Regions from separate parts of the Lachnospira eligens ATCC 27750 genome, predicted to be linked through region 1. Evidence: predicted binding sites of a transcription regulator. Region 1 holds the regulator's gene; the other holds the start of a gene.

Region 1 (8,365 bases):
TGTGCCATACCTGCAAGCATTGCTGTTGAATGTCCCGCACTTGTCATTGTGCTTTCCATCCTTGACTTAAGCTTCGCAATTATCTCTTTAAGTCTCTTATAATCTGAGAACTTTGTCTTATATATAATTTCATTCATCATATCAAGCACAAACTGGATATTGTCATAGAGAACCTTACCCTTAACCTCGTACATGATAGTACATTTGTCAAAATCCTTATTATCTGTGTATATGGCAGCATCAGTTGAGATTCCACCACAGTTAATATTGATTTCATTAGTCAGCTCTGTATATGTGTACTTTTCAGTATCCATAAGTCCAAGAACCGAGCTTAAAAGTCCGATATATGGAAGCAGTTCATCAGGCACATTCTTACAGTCGTAGCACATCATTATATATGCAATTCCATTAGTGAACATATTGTGGTGGATTACATCAACACCACCAGTCTTCTTAGGGTCAATATATAACTTGGCCGGCTCTCTTGTGATATCCTTTAACTCAAGCTGTGGAATCTTCTCAAGGTCCTTCTGGCTTGAAGGTGTATCCTGATATTCCTTTAATGCCTTTGTCTGCTTAACAAGCTCTTCCAGCTCTTCCTTAGAAAGTGTTGCCTTATACTTTGCAAGCTGCTCTGCTTCCTTTGCTTCCTTCTTCTCTGCAAGTCCATGCTTTGGAACAAGACTTAACACTACCTCATGATTATTATTAATAATATTGTCTTCAATGAATTTCTCAAAGAAGCCGTTCTCTGAATCCTTCTTGATTATTTCAAATGTCTCACCTGCCTCAACATGAATGAATGGCTTGTTCTCATCATAAAGCCAGCTGTCCATCATTGTAAGATAATACATAAGTCCCTTCGGATATGGCCCAAAATCAGCTTCTCTGTATTTGAATTCGTAATAGTTGATTCCTGCCTTAACCATTCTCTTGCTAAGACCGTTCTTAACAATATCAGAAAGTGTGTCTTCAACAACCTTTACGAATCTGTCTCTGTCACTTTCATTCGCATTCTTGGTAATAATTGAATACACCGGCTGGTACACAGATGTCTCTAACACACTATACACATCTGTTCCAATTCCGGCATCAATAAGTGCCTGCTTAAGCGGAGCACCCGGTGCCATGATAAGTGCATAATCAAGAATCTGTAATGCAAGGTAGCTTACAGGGTCTGTTGATGTTCCGATAACAACATTGTAAGAAAGATAAGTGTTATCCTCCTCTGGCTCATCATCAGTAATTGCATACTCTCTTGTTTCATACTTAGGTGCGTCAAATGCTTTCTGGAAAGTTACCTCGGCATCTATATTAACATCGTTCTTATCGAAAGCTGAGAGGTATTCCTTATCAAGATATTCAAGTCTCTCATCAACATCAATATCTCCGTACAGATAGATATAACTGTTCACAGGATGATAATATTCCTTGTGATACTTAATGAAATCTTCATACTTAAGCTGTGGTATAGCCTCAGGGTCACCACCTGATTCATTCTTGTATTCAGAATCAGGGAAGAGTGATACAAATGTATATCTTGAAAGTACATCATCTGCTGAAGAATACACACCCTTCATCTCATTAAATACAACTCCGTTATAAGCAAGCTCTCCATCTACATCTTCAAGTTCATAATGCCAGCCTTCCTGCTTGAATATCTCCTCATGCTCATACATTGCAGGATAGAATACCGCATCCATATAGACATCCATAATATTCTTAAAATCCGCCATATTGCAGCTTGCAACAGGATATACTGTCTTATCCGGATAAGTCATTGCATTAAGAAATGTGTTAAGAGAACCCTTGCATAGTTCTACAAATGGGTCTTTAACCGGATATTTTCTTGAGCCACACAAGGTAGAATGTTCAATTATATGCTGCATTCCTGTGTCATTATCCGGTGGTGTCTTAAAACCTATAGAAAATACCTTGTTATCATCATCATTAGAAATAATTGCAACTCTCGCACCTGATTTCTTATGCTTTAATAAAAGTCCTACAGAATTAAGGTCATTAAGCTTTTCAATATTAACAAGCTCATATGCACCGTAATCTTTATTAAGTTTGTTATATCTTGTCTCTAAATTCATATTACTGCTTTAATCTCCAATCTTTACAATAAGGAATTATACATATAAATATAATACCCCACAATGTAGGATTTTACCACATTGTGGGGTGAGTGTAAACTTACATTACATATGTAAGCTATAGTATTTATTTGCCGAAAAGACCTTTCTTCTTACCGTGTCTTTCATTGCCTGTAAGCGCCTTTTCATATGCCATAAGTGCGTCCTTCTGCTCCTGATTAAGCTTTGTAGGAATATCAACTATTAAAGTGATATAATGATCGCCTCTCTGTGCTGCATTTCTTACACTTGGCATACCTTTGCCTTTAAGTCTTACTCTTGTACCTGATGCTGTTCCCGGCTTAACTTCGTACAATACTTCTCCATCAACAGTCTTAACCTTGATTTCACCGCCAAGTACCGCTGTTGGATAGCTTATTACAACATTAGAGAATATATTGTATCCGTCTCTTTCAAATTCTGTGCTTGCTGAGATAATAACAGCAACTAAGAGGTCACCTCTTGGTCCGCCATTAACTCCCGGCTCACCTTTGCCCTGTATACGTACGCACTGACCATTATCGATACCTGCTGGGATATTGACTTCGATAGTCTTCTTGCTGCTTATATAGCCTGTTCCGTAACAATCCGGACACTTCTCCTTAATTATCTTACCAGTTCCATGACAGTCAGGACATGGCTGCTGGCTTCTTACCATTCCAAGGAATGACTGCTGTGTGAAAGTCACCTGTCCACGACCACCACATTTGCTACAGGTCTCTGGTGATGTACCAGGCTTAGCTCCTGTACCGTGACAGCTTGAGCACTCATCCTTTAATGTAACATCTATCTTCTTGGTTGTTCCCCTTACTGACTCGTCAAATGTAATTCTTACATTAACTCTTACATCAGCACCTCTTCTTGGTCCATTGCTGTTTCGTCTGCTTCCGCCGCCTCCGAACATACCGCCAAAGAGATCTCCGAAAATATCTCCCATGTCACCAAAATCGAAATCGAAGCCACCTGCTCCAGCTCCACCTGCTCCGCCTTCAAATGCGGCATGGCCAAACTGGTCATACTGTCTTCTCTTTTCAGCATCGCTTAACACCGCATAAGCTTCAGAAGCCTCTTTGAATTTTATTTCAGCTTCTTTATCCCCTGGATTCATATCAGGATGATATTTCTTTGCAAGTTGTCTGTATGCTTTCTTAATAGCAGCGTCATCGGCATCCTTAGGCACGCCAAGGACTTCATAATAATCTCTCTTATCTGCCATGATTGCTTCCTCTTTCTTATTTAATCAACAGAAACTGCACGGAGTTTACACCCCATGCAGTCCTTATTCCAGTCAGTTATTGCTGACAATTAAACCTCTTTGTAATCTCCGTCAACTACATCATCACCGTATGGAGCTGAACCATTAGAAGCACCAGCACCCATATCAGGACCTGCACCTGCTCCCATGTCTGGGCCTGCACCACCAGCAGCCTGCTGTGACTCATATAACTTAGCGAAAAGCTTCTGAGCACTTTCCATAAGTTTTTCCTTGGCAGCCTTGATTTCATCAACCTGTGCATCTGTCATGTTTTCTGGGTCAGAACCATCAACAAGTGCCTTTAATGCGTTAAGGTCAGTCTCAACTGCAGCCTTGTCAGAAGCATCAAGCTTGTCGCCTGCCTCATCCATAGCCTTCTGTGTCTGGAATACCATTGAATCAGCTTCGTTACGTGCATCAATAGCATCCTTACGCTTCTTATCCTGAGCCTCGAACTCAGCAGCTTCCTTAACTGCCTTATCGATATCTTCATCAGACATGTTAGAACCAGCAGTAATTGTGATGTGCTGTTCCTTACCTGTTCCAAGGTCCTTAGCAGATACATTTACAATACCATTGGCATCGATATCAAATGTAACTTCAATCTGTGGAACACCTCTTCTTGCTGGAGGGATACCATCAAGTCTGAACTGTCCAAGTGACTTGTTATCTCTGGCAAACTGTCTTTCACCCTGTACAACGTTGATATCAACGGCTGTCTGGTTATCAGCAGCTGTAGAGAAAATCTGACTCTTCTTTGTAGGAATAGTTGTATTTCTCTCAATAAGTCTTGTAGCAATACCACCCATTGTCTCGATTGAAAGTGAAAGTGGTGTTACATCAAGAAGAAGGATATCACCAGCACCTGCATCACCAGCTAACTTACCACCCTGGATAGAAGCACCGATAGCTACGCACTCATCTGGGTTAAGAGTCTTGCTTGGCTCATGTCCTGTTAATGACTTAACCTTATCCTGTACAGCAGGGATTCTTGTAGAACCACCAACTAATAATACCTTTGAAAGCTCTGAAGCTGTAAGACCTGCATCTGAAAGTGCATTCTTAACTGGCTCTGCAGTCTTTTCTACAAGGTCATGTGTTAATTCATCGAATTTAGCTCTTGTAAGAGTCATCTCAAAGTGCTTTGGTCCTTCAGCTGTAGCTGTGATGTAAGGAAGATTGATTTCTGTCTGAGTTGTGCTTGAAAGTTCCTTCTTAGCCTTCTCAGCTGCTTCCTTAAGTCTCTGAAGAGCCATTGTATCCTTAGAAAGGTCAACGCCTTCCTTAGCCTTGAAATCATTTAACATATACTGTGTAACAGCATTATCGAAATCATCACCACCAAGCTTGTTATTACCAGCTGTAGCAAGAACTTCAATTACACCATCACCGATTTCGATAATAGACACATCGAATGTACCACCACCTAAATCGTAAACCATAATCTTCTGCTCATGCTCATTATCAAGACCATAAGCTAAAGCAGCTGCTGTAGGCTCGTTGATAATACGCTTTACATCAAGACCTGCAATCTTACCAGCATCCTTAGTAGCCTGACGCTGTGCATCGTTGAAGTAAGCAGGAACTGTTATAACTGCCTCTGTAACCTTCTCACCAAGATAATTCTCTGCATCTGACTTTAACTTCTGTAAAATCATAGCTGAGATTTCCTGTGGAGTATATTTCTTTCCATCAATCTCAACCTTGTAATCTGTACCCATATGTCTCTTGATAGAAGAGATTGTCTTATCAGCATTAGTAACTGCCTGACGCTTTGCAGGATCACCTACAAGTCTCTCTCCTGTCTTTGAAAATGCAACTACTGAAGGAGTAGTTCTTAAACCTTCTGCGTTAGCGATAACAACTGGCTTACCACCTTCCATTACAGCTACGCAAGAATTAGTTGTACCTAAATCAATACCAATAATCTTTCCCATGATAAAATGTCCTTTCTATAATTAAATTGATTAATACCTTGTGTTACATATGCTTTCTGGCTTATCGCTAGTTAGCAACCTTGACCATGCTGTGTCTTATAACCTGGTCTCTGTATGTGTAGCCCTTCTCAAACTCTTCAACTACGATGTTCTCTCCAACTGAATCATCCTCGACATGCATTACTGCATTGTGGAAATCTGGATTGAACTCACCGCCTAAAGCTTCAATAGGCTTAACATCTGCATCCTCAAGCATCTTTAAAAGCTGCTTGTGAACCATATCCATTCCCTTAGCGAATGGAGTTTCAAGTTCCTCATCTGTCACACTCTTAAATCCTCTGTCGAAATTATCAACAATAGGTAAAAGCTTCTTAATGATATCTGAGGCTCCCATCTCGAACATAGTAGATTTCTCTTTCTCTGTTCTCTTTCTGAAATTATCAAACTCAGCCATCTGCCTCTTTACTCTGTCCTGAAGTTCTTCTATAACTGCATCCTTAGGATCTTTCTTCTTAGAGCTCTCAGTGCTCTCATCCTGTGCCTCGGCCTTGTCTGATTCATCAGCTTCACATGTATTCTGACTTTCATCAGCCTTACATTCTGATTCGCAGTTGCAGGCTTCTTCTTTCTTAGCATCAGTCTCCTGATTCTTTACTTCATCCTGAACTGTCTCTTCTGATTTCTTTTTCTTTACATCCTTTGACACTTCAATACCAACCTTTCCTAAGTTTTCTTAAATACATCATCCAAATGCGTCTGCATCTCTTTTAAGGTATCAACAACCTTTTCATAATCCATACGCTTCGGTCCAATAATACCAATTGTTCCCTTCATTCCATCCTGCAATTCATATGTGGCTGTTACCACACTACAGTCCTTCATGGACTCAACCGGTGTTTCATTTCCTATATATACCTGAATGCCGTGGTTATCATCTTCAGTCTTATCTGAATCATCCTTGTCATTAACAAGTCCAGACAAGCCCTGTTTTTCCTCCAAGGCATATATAAGCTCACTTGCTTTCCCGGAATCACTAAGCTCCGGATACTTGAATATGTTAGTTGCGCCGCTTGTGTATATCTTCAGGTCGTCAGCCTTACTTATAGTCTCAACAATCGCGTCTAACACTTCTTTAACAATACCCATATGCTCACCTGCCTGGCTCTCCATCTTGGATATAAGTCCCAGATGCATTTCCTGCAATGTAAGACCTGTGAGTGTTGTATTAAGAAGAAGATTAAGCTTCAGAAGATTCTCTGGTGAAATATCCTCGCTGATAGTTATAACCTTGTTCCTTATAAGATTACCTTCCATAACAATAACAGCAAGAAGCTTATTCGGTTCAAGCTGTGAAAGCTGAACAAATCTTAACTTATTACCAGTTACCTTAGGAGTTGTTATCATCGTGGCATAATTAGTATTATTCGCCAGAACCTTTGCTACATTCTGAAGAAGCTCCTCTACTCTGTCTACCTTCTCTGATAAGGCATCCTTCATAGAATCAAGTTCTTTCTCTTTATCACCAACCTGCTGTTCTCTTAAGGATATCTCTTCCTCTTTCTGGGCCATTAAATCGTCAACATATAATCTGTAACCCTTATCAGTTGGAATTCTTCCAGCAGAGGTATGTGGCTGTACAATGTAGCCAAGCTCTTCTAAGTCTGCCATCTCATTCCTTATAGTTGCTGAACTTAGCTGTAAGTCAGTCAGCTTGGAAATCGTTCTTGAGCCAACCGGTTCTCCGGTATCAAGATAATTCTGAATAACAGCTTTAAGTATCTTAACCTTACGGTCATCCAGTCGTCCATCCGTCTCCATGGCATCCTCTCCTTTCATCTTGTTAGCACTCATCAGATTGGAGTGCTAATATCGATACATTTAAGATATCACTACCCTTTCGTGATGTCAACAATAATATTTCTTTTTTCTATAAATAATTTATAAATTTATTGAACAGAATCTTAACATACTATATAATTCAGCTATAAATATCATTATTATATATAGAGATATTTACCAAGGAGTTATAATGAAAAAACACAGTTCAAAAAAAACATTTTTAAAGATTCTGCTTATACTTTCTCTTATCGCTGCATCTGTTACAATATCATCATTCCTTATCAATATGAAAAATTCTTCTCCTGATAATGTAAGTATTAACATAACACCAGTTGGGACTATTTCATCGGATGATTTATCGCGTGGAGAAGTTAATAATTCTGACAGTTCACAGGATAATAATAAAAATAATAATCCAGAGGATTCTTATAAAGATTTTCACAATACAATTCATTCTGAAAATGAACTGAAAGAACTACTGACATCTGGAAGAAAAGCGTATATAGATAATTTTCCGTGTCTGAATCAGTTACCGGAGCTTCCTACCGGCTGTGAAGTCACATCTCTCACTATGGTTCTTAACTATCTTGGATATGATGCTGATAAGACAGACCTGGCTGCTAATTATTTAAAAAAAGAAGACTACCCTGCTGCCAATCCTAACACAGCTTTTGTAGGAACACCTTTTGATAAATCATCATACGGCTGCTATGCTCCAGTTATTACAGATTGTGCTAATCTGTATGGTGCCCATGCCATTAATATATCTGGAGCCTCAATCGACCAGCTCTGCCAGTATGTTGAAAATGGACAGCCTGTTATTGTGTGGGCAGCTATGAATATGAATTCTATTGATTATGGTTCTTCTGTATGGATTGCTAAGGATGGTCAGCTTGTTATCTGGCCCGGTATGGAACACTGCCTGGTTATGATTGGATTTGATGCATCAGCAGATGAAGTATACACGGCTGATCCTCTGTTAGGAGAAATAAAAACATATAAATTTTCTGTATTTTATCAAAGATGGCTTGAACTTGGCTGTCAGGGAGTAATTGTTGACAGATAAATAAAAAAACTCCGGACCATCATCACACGGTCCGGAGATTTTTATTTTCTTATAATATTAGATTCCAAGAATCTTCTTAACTTCATCACACATCTTATCAGAATCACATACAGTATCATGAAGAACTGGTGCT
Region 2 (8,365 bases), 870 kb from region 1:
ACAGCACTATCAAATGGCTTCTGAATAAAATCAGCAGCACCTCTCTTTAATGCCTCGACCATATTAGTCTTCTGACCAGCGGCAGTTACCATAATAACTTTTGCCCCAGGATCAATCTCCATAATCTCTTTTACAGCTTCTATACCATCCATAACAGGCATTGTAATATCCATCGTAACAACATCGGGCTTATACATCTTATATTTTTCTACACCTTCTGCACCATTAACTGCCTCTGATACAATCTCATGTCCTGCATCTTCAAGCATATTTCTTAAAAATTTTCTTGATGTCTTAGAATCATCTACTATCAAAATTTTTGCCATAACTATTCTCCTTATTAAGCTGAAAGCTGGATTTTATTATCAGCAGCCATTAATATCTTAAACAAATTATTTTCCATATTAAATGTCACAACATAGAAACCATCTTCTGCTGTAACCTCTGTATTCTTATAAAATACCGGTGGATGAAGAGTAACCTCCACATCATTCTCACCGAGCTTAGTTGCATATGCACCATTAATAACATTAATAAATTCACATAATGCATCATATGCATCTGCATCAAACTCTTTAATATCTTCCTGTGCAAATGTAGATGCAACCTTTAAAAGTTCCTTATCATTCCCCGCTATACCAAGAAACACGTCAATATCTCCATCCATAATCTGGCATCCTATAAACTCACCCCTGTAAGTTCTTTCGAAATCAATATGGTCAAGTTCTATATCGCCATCCATAAACATTCCAAGACTATTAATAGTACATTGCATCTGGGTATTATAATAATCATTACCCATATGTAAAAATGTCTCTACCATCTTATCTGTGTTGCCTTGTCTGATTACCTGCAATTCATTATCAGTGAATACATTGCCGGTATGGTTCTTTGCGATATATTTGCCGAGTATTCTGTCCTTCATATGATTTTCTCCTTCTCGTTAATTAGCGCCCCAAATATACCCTGTTAATACGCATTAATATATTAATACTTAGTTCATTATACATCATATAGTTAATCAATATCAATAATTTGAGAAGAATTTACATTGTGCTTCTGAAAAAAAACACCCGGACAGTTATTGCTGCCCGGATGTAAATTTCATTCCTGATTAATTACTTATCCTCAACTGAATAGTTAGGAGCTTCCTTTGTGATATGAATATCATGTGGATGACTCTCTCTTAAAGCTGCTGAAGACATCTTAATAAACTGAGCTGTTTCCTGAAGTACTGGAATTGTAGGTGCTCCACAATATCCCATACCTGAACGAAGTCCACCCATAAGCTGGAAGATAGTATCTTCAACAAGTCCCTTATAAGCAACACGTCCTTCAACACCCTCTGGAACAAGCTTCTTTGCACCAGTCTGGAAATATCTGTCCTTGCTTCCGTTTTCCATGGCAGCGATAGACCCCATTCCTCTGTATACCTTGTACTTTCTTCCCTGGAATAACTCGAATGTACCAGGAGCCTCATCACAACCTGCAAGAAGGCTTCCTAACATGCAGACATTACCACCTGCTGCGATAGCCTTAACGATATCTCCTGAATACTTGATACCACCATCAGCAATTACAGGAATACCATACTTCTTAGCCTCTGCATAAGCGTCCATAACGGCTGTAACCTGTGGTACACCAATACCTGCAACAACTCTTGTTGTACAGATAGAACCAGGTCCGATACCAACCTTAACAGCATCTACACCAGCCTCACAAAGAGCCTTGGCAGCTGCACCTGTTGCAATATTACCGGCAATAACCTGAAGATCAGGGAATGCTGACTTAATCTCCTTAAGAGTTGTAATAATATTCTTAGAATGTCCGTGAGCTGAATCAATAACGATACAGTCAACATTTGCATTAACAAGAGCCTGTACTCTTTCCATAACATTAGCTGTAATACCAACAGCAGCACCTGCAAGAAGTCTGCCCTGTGAATCATGTGCTGAAGATGGATACTTAACGCTCTTCTCAATATCCTTGATTGTGATAAGTCCTCTTAACTTATAATCGTCATCAACGATAGGCAGCTTCTCTTTTCTTGCCTTTCCTAATATCTTCTTGGCTTCTTCAAGAGTTGTTCCAACAGGAGCAGTGATAAGATTCTCGCTTGTCATGCACTCCTTGATTGGTCTTTCAAAATGCTCCTCAAACTTAAGGTCTCTGTTAGTAATGATACCGACAAGCTTGCCATTATCATCTGTGATAGGTACTCCGGAAATTCTGAACTTGCCCATAAGGTCATTAGCTTCCTGTAATGTATTATCTGGATGTAAGAAAAATGGGTCTGTGATAACACCATTCTCTGAACGCTTAACCTTGTCTACTTCTTCTGCCTGAGCTTCTACTGACATATTCTTATGAATAATACCAATACCGCCCTGTCTAGCCATTGCGATTGCCATTCTGTGTTCTGTAACTGTGTCCATACCTGCACTCATTAAAGGAATGTTAAGTTTAATATTCTTAGTGAGCTGTGTTGAGAGGTCAATCATATTAGGTGTTACTTCTGAATACTGTGGAACTAAAAGTACGTCGTCAAATGTAATGCCTTCACCAATAATTTTACCCATTTTGCTAAAATCCTCGCTTTCTGTTGTGTTTTAATATATAGAAAAAATCCGAATAAATAAATTAATCCGGATGTTTCTACAAGTATCTGACAGCTTAGTCAGTTTATAAATATGTTACAAGAGAATATAACAAAACTGCCGCTAAAAGTCAAACATTTTTTATAAATGTGCAACTCCGTTACCAACAGCACTTACAATTGCTTCTTTCATTGAATCATCCGGAAGCATAAACAGTCTTATCATCTCGTTACTGTCATTGTCATATGTGTATATTACAATATCTTCAGGGTCATCTACTCCTGACGAACAATTATATGTTCTTAACTGCTGTCTGGCTTTGCCTAAAGCTTCCTGACTATTTACCTTAGCCACAAGAACTGCTCTTGTAAGGTCAAAACTGCCGACATTCTTTCTTACTGATTTAGCCATAATTTTATCTATAGTCAGGCTTCCATCAACATATGAATATTCATATTCAGCATTATAATACTCGAATACAAACACCGTGAAAAATATAAATATAACCAGTACAATAACACCTAACCAGCCTGTCTGCACAATTGTTGTCGCTGCTAGCAGACATGCAATCACAAGTATTATTCTGTAAAAAATTGAAATCTTAGGAGCGGTAACTTTAACAATCTGCTCTACTGTTCCTTCTATCATAATTCAATAACCTTTCTTTAAAGCAATATGCCCGGCGGGAATTTACCCACCGGGCTCTATGTTTTAGTTATATTGTGGAATTACATCATTCCGCCCATGCCTGCACCGCCTGCTGGCATTGCTGGAGCGTCTTCCTTAATATTAGCAACAACTGACTCTGTTGTAAGAAGTGTTGAAGCAACGCTTGTAGCATTCTGTAATGCACTTCTTGTAACCTTAGCCGGGTCAAGGATACCAGCGTCAATCATGTTGACATACTCTTCCTTGTATGCATCAAATCCTGTACCAACTTCTGACTCTCTTACCTTATTGATGATAACAGCGCCTTCAAGACCAGCATTGTATGCAATGTGGAATAATGGAGCTTCAAGTGCTTTTAAGATAATCTGGGCACCAATCTTCTCATCCCCACTGAGTGTCTTAACAAGCTCTGCAACCTTCTTAGAAGCATGGATATAAGCAGAACCACCACCTGATACTACACCTTCTTCAACAGCAGCTCTTGTTGCATTAAGAGCATCTTCCATACGAAGCTTAGCTTCCTTCATCTCTGTCTCTGTTGCAGCACCAACTCTGATAACAGCTACACCACCTGCAAGCTTTGCAAGTCTTTCCTGTAACTTCTCTTTATCAAATTCAGAAGTTGTCTCCTCAAGCTGTGCCTTAATCTGTGCAACTCTTGCATCAATATCTTCCTTAGCACCTTCGCCATCAACGATAACTGTGTTCTCTTTCTGAACCTTAACAGACTTAGCTCTACCAAGCATATCCATTGTTGTATCCTTAAGCTCAAGTCCAAGTTCCTCAGAAATAACCTGACCACCTGTAAGAATTGCGATATCCTTAAGCATTTCCTTACGTCTGTCACCATATCCAGGAGCCTTGACAGCTACAACATTGAATGTTCCTCTTAACTTATTAACGATAAGTGTTGTAAGAGCCTCGCCCTCAACATCTTCTGCAATAATAAGAAGCTTGGCACCACTCTGAACAATCTGCTCAAGAACTGGTAAAATTTCCTGAATATTAGAAATCTTCTTATCTGTAATAAGGATATATGGATTATCAAGAACTGCTTCCATCTTATCCATATCTGTAGCCATATATGCTGAAATGTATCCTCTATCGAACTGCATACCTTCTACAAGGTCAAGCTCTGTCTTCATTGTCTTAGATTCCTCGATTGTGATAACGCCATCGTTAGAAACCTTCTCCATAGCATCAGCTACCATCTGTCCAACTTCCTCATCACCTGCTGAAATAGCTGCAACCTTGGCAATCTGATCCTTGCCTGTTACCTTCTCGCTCATACCTGCAATAGCTTCAACAGCACAATCAGTAGCCTTCTTCATTCCCTTTCTTAATACGATTGGGTTAGCACCTGCTGCAAGGTTCTTCATACCTTCATTAATCATAGCCTGTGCAAGAACAGTAGCTGTTGTTGTACCATCACCTGCAACATCATTAGTCTTGGCTGCTACTTCCTTAACAAGCTGTGCACCCATATTCTCGAATGCATCTTCAAGTTCAATATCCTTAGCAATAGTAACACCATCGTTAGTGATAAGTGGTGCACCATATGACTTATCAAGAACAACATTACGACCCTTAGGTCCGATAGTTACTCTTACTGTATTAGCTAACTTATTAACACCTTCCTCTAAAGCCTTTCTAGCTTCAATTCCGTACTTGATTTCCTTTGCCATAATAATAGCCTCCTAAATAAATATACTTCTTATATGTTCATACCGCCCTCATCTGCAACTGACATTGTCAATTATTCAATGATAGCAAGAATATCAGACTGCTTTACAATGATGAGATTCTCATCTTCATCAAGTTTAACCTCTGTTCCAGAATACTTAGAATAGATAACCTTATCACCAGGCTTAACCTGCATAACAACTTCCTTACCATCAACAACTCCGCCAGGACCTACAGCAATAACTTCTGCCTGCTGTGGCTTTTCCTTAGCCTGTCCAGGAAGTACGATTCCTGATTTAGTAGTCTCCTCTGCAACTAATGCTTTAATAACAACTCTGTCTCCTAATGGTACTAATTTCATTATATATTCCTCCATTCCGCTGTCTCCACATAAGAGTGAACCCTTCATGGCAGCATTCATATTTCTGTTAGCACTCATTCTTTTCGAGTGCTAACCACTGCACATAATGTAACACTTCATGCTTTTATTTGTCAACAGCTAATTCAAATATATTATATTTTTTAGATTTTATTAATAATTATTATTTAACACCCATTTTTATTGATTTTCCATAATAAAACAGATACTGCTGTGCAAATCCCCCCAGTTCCCCAAACTGTTCCTTTGCAAAAGCAGCAATCTTATCCTTTGGAGTGTCCACACCGTCAAAATACATTGTCTCCATAATTCTTTTAATCCACACATCAACAGGAAATGCTTCTTTCTTTCCAAGTCCGAAAAGGCTTACGCAGTTGGCAACCTTCTCTCCAACACCTTTTATTGTCATAAGTTCCTTAATGCACGAATCATAATCCATGCTCTTAAGTTCATTTATATCAAACTGGCCTGCCATATTCCTTCTTATTGCATCCATAATATATGGCGCACGGAATCCTGTCTTTAACTCTTTAAAGTCCTCTTCACTTGCATTGGCAAGCTGTTCAAGTGTTGGAAATGTATACATATCCGCTCCACCATATGTTCCCTTATATGTACCAAACTTTGCAGATATATCAGCTACTATCTTCTTAATATGAGGTATCTGCTTATTCTGCGATATAATGAATGATATAAGTGTTTCAAAAAAATCCTGATTAAGAATCCTCACTCCCCACATGCTTTCAATTGCATCCTTTAACTTATCATCTTTTTCCAGCAGCTTTTTCTTAATTGCTGAATAATCCCTGTCCATATCGAAATAATCTTTCCATACATTTACATATTCATCTTTGTCTGTATCATAAAATGTAACGGTATCAGCCTCCTGTGAAACATGTAATACATACCCCTTTGCCGTCAGTACATAATCCTCTTCATCGAGCTTTACAAAATGAAAACACTGTCCACATTCCAATGTCTGTGCCAGATCGAAATCACATACATTTTTTAATTTATAATCTGCCATAATTATCCTCCATATTTCTTATCATTTTGCTTTACATTTATAACAACCCCGTTATACAATTATATATAATTTAATCAATAGGAGACAACACATGAAATTCAGAAAATATTGGGCGTCTCTTTTAGCCGGAGCAATATTAACAGCATCTCTTTACGGATGCAGTATACCTTTTACCAATAACAATACCTCTGATACTTCTTCAGAAATTTCATATATACCATTTGATAATAAAGCAGCTACAACCGAAGATATAATTCAGTTTATAATACAATCCATGGAAAATAACAATAATGAATGTGATATTTTTGTTGCCGATGACAAGCTTATTGATGCCAATGAGTGGCTGACAAGAATTAGCGGCATAGAACAGATAAAGTGTGAATACCGCAGAATTAAAGATGGTTACAATATGGTGATAACTTATGACTGCTGGGATAATTATGCAATAATGAAAGCATATAATTCAGACAATACATCCCAGCTTAACGAACGCCAGCTTGAACTTTATAACAAATATATTGAAATCCTTTCAGAAGTTACTTCACCACATAAAAGCGATTATGAAAATGAACTTGCAATACATGATTATCTTGTATCACATATAACATATATTGATAATGGCGGTTCAACCTTTAATGCTTATGACGCTCTTATTAACGGTGAGGCTGTATGTAGCGGATACACAGAAAGTTTCAAGACTTTTATGGATATGCTCGGTATTGAGAATTACACATTATCAGGTACAGCGGGCAGCCAGCAGCATATCTGGAATGTAGTTAAACTTGGGAACGACTGGTATCAGGTTGATGTCACATGGGATGACCCTGTTGGTTCAACATCAGAGTATATCGACCACGGATATTTTAATATAACAGATGCCGATATGGCAATTGACCACACATGGAATTCCGCTGTAAATGCAGCCAACCCTGCTAACGGATACATATACACATATCCTGTTCAGTCAAAGCTTCAGGTCATTAATACACAGAACGAATTCGATAATTACATATTGCGTTGCATAAGAAACCGGACCAGACATATAGAATTTACAACAACAGCTGACCTTGATATCAAATCAGCAGTATCTAATGCTGGAATCCAGTTATCCTATGCCTACAAAACCACTAACAGAACCAATTACACATTATATACAGTTACTTTCACATTCTAAAAACAGGTCACTTGTTATATATGCCTTTATCAGGCTTTATAAACAAGTGACCATTTGTTATCTGTTATTCTTTTTCCCCGGTTCATCTGCTATATATGAACCATCCTTTATCATAGCTCTTACCAGTGAATCTTTCGCATTCTTCCATGGCTCATCAATATATTTGTGGTCAAATTTATTAATAAACCATTCCACATCATCTCTTACCCGCTTCATATTCTCAATATAGAGACTGTTAGTTATCTTAATAAATTCATCTAACATATCCCCCTTTAAAGAATTAGCTGCCTGCTCAAGCAATATGCCATAATGCTTCGTACAGAATCCCTTGCATGTTTTATACTTCTCCCTGAAATCACTATCATGCTTATACATATGAAATATAGTATCCAGATATCTCTGAAATGTGTTATCAATCCTTTCACATACAAAACATGTGCCTTCAAGCTGTTCAGTATATGCTGTCACGGAAGGTTTATCAGCTTTCTTAAACATAGACTTTCCTGCCACTTTTCCATCCTGCAGACCCTCAATATCATTAATCACTCTGTCAAGATGTGTCTTCATGACAAGGGCAAAGCCAAGTCTGTTCTCACAGTCATACACTTTCTTTAAATGCTTCTGGCAGAAACCCTTTTTATCGGTCACAGCCCTTATATCATCTTCCATATAACTAGGGCCCATTGTATAGCTTACCGCATCATCCTCCAATGCTTTATACATTGAACAAATCGGACATTCACAGTCTGATGAAAATGCATCATTAACAGGTATAGTATATATCTTCTCTTTCATAGGTACTCCTTTAATCAGTCTTTTATAAATGTATTCTATCA

Evidence for each region. The regulator HrcA, encoded in region 1, represses chaperone genes, less so after heat shock. The targets are predictions, from matches to a motif close to TGTTAGCACTCNNNNNNNNNGAGTGCTAACA.
Region 2: EUBELI_RS02505 (co-chaperone GroES) is a predicted target of HrcA. The motif match lies at 5,376-5,406, and genes of this name have one in related genera.

Annotation. Positions count from the first base shown of each region.
Region 1 is NC_012778.1:1,395,238-1,403,602, forward strand. Features, by position in the region: gene EUBELI_RS06575 (insulinase family protein) at 1-2,096, opposite strand, end outside; gene dnaJ (molecular chaperone DnaJ) at 2,224-3,351, opposite strand; gene dnaK (molecular chaperone DnaK) at 3,441-5,327, opposite strand; gene grpE (nucleotide exchange factor GrpE) at 5,395-6,033, opposite strand; gene hrcA (heat-inducible transcriptional repressor HrcA) at 6,051-7,145, opposite strand; gene EUBELI_RS06600 (C39 family peptidase) at 7,357-8,232, shown strand; gene thrC (threonine synthase) at 8,290-8,365, opposite strand, start outside.
Region 2 is NC_012778.1:522,087-530,451, reverse strand. Features, by position in the region: gene EUBELI_RS02530 (response regulator) at 1-326, opposite strand, end outside; gene EUBELI_RS02525 (chemotaxis protein CheX) at 341-925, opposite strand; gene guaB (IMP dehydrogenase) at 1,119-2,579, opposite strand; gene EUBELI_RS13535 (DUF6106 family protein) at 2,739-3,245, opposite strand; gene groL (chaperonin GroEL) at 3,326-4,951, opposite strand; gene EUBELI_RS02505 (co-chaperone GroES) at 5,023-5,310, opposite strand; gene EUBELI_RS02500 (DNA-3-methyladenine glycosylase family protein) at 5,492-6,355, opposite strand; gene EUBELI_RS02495 (transglutaminase domain-containing protein) at 6,447-7,529, shown strand; gene EUBELI_RS02490 (DUF6062 family protein) at 7,587-8,324, opposite strand.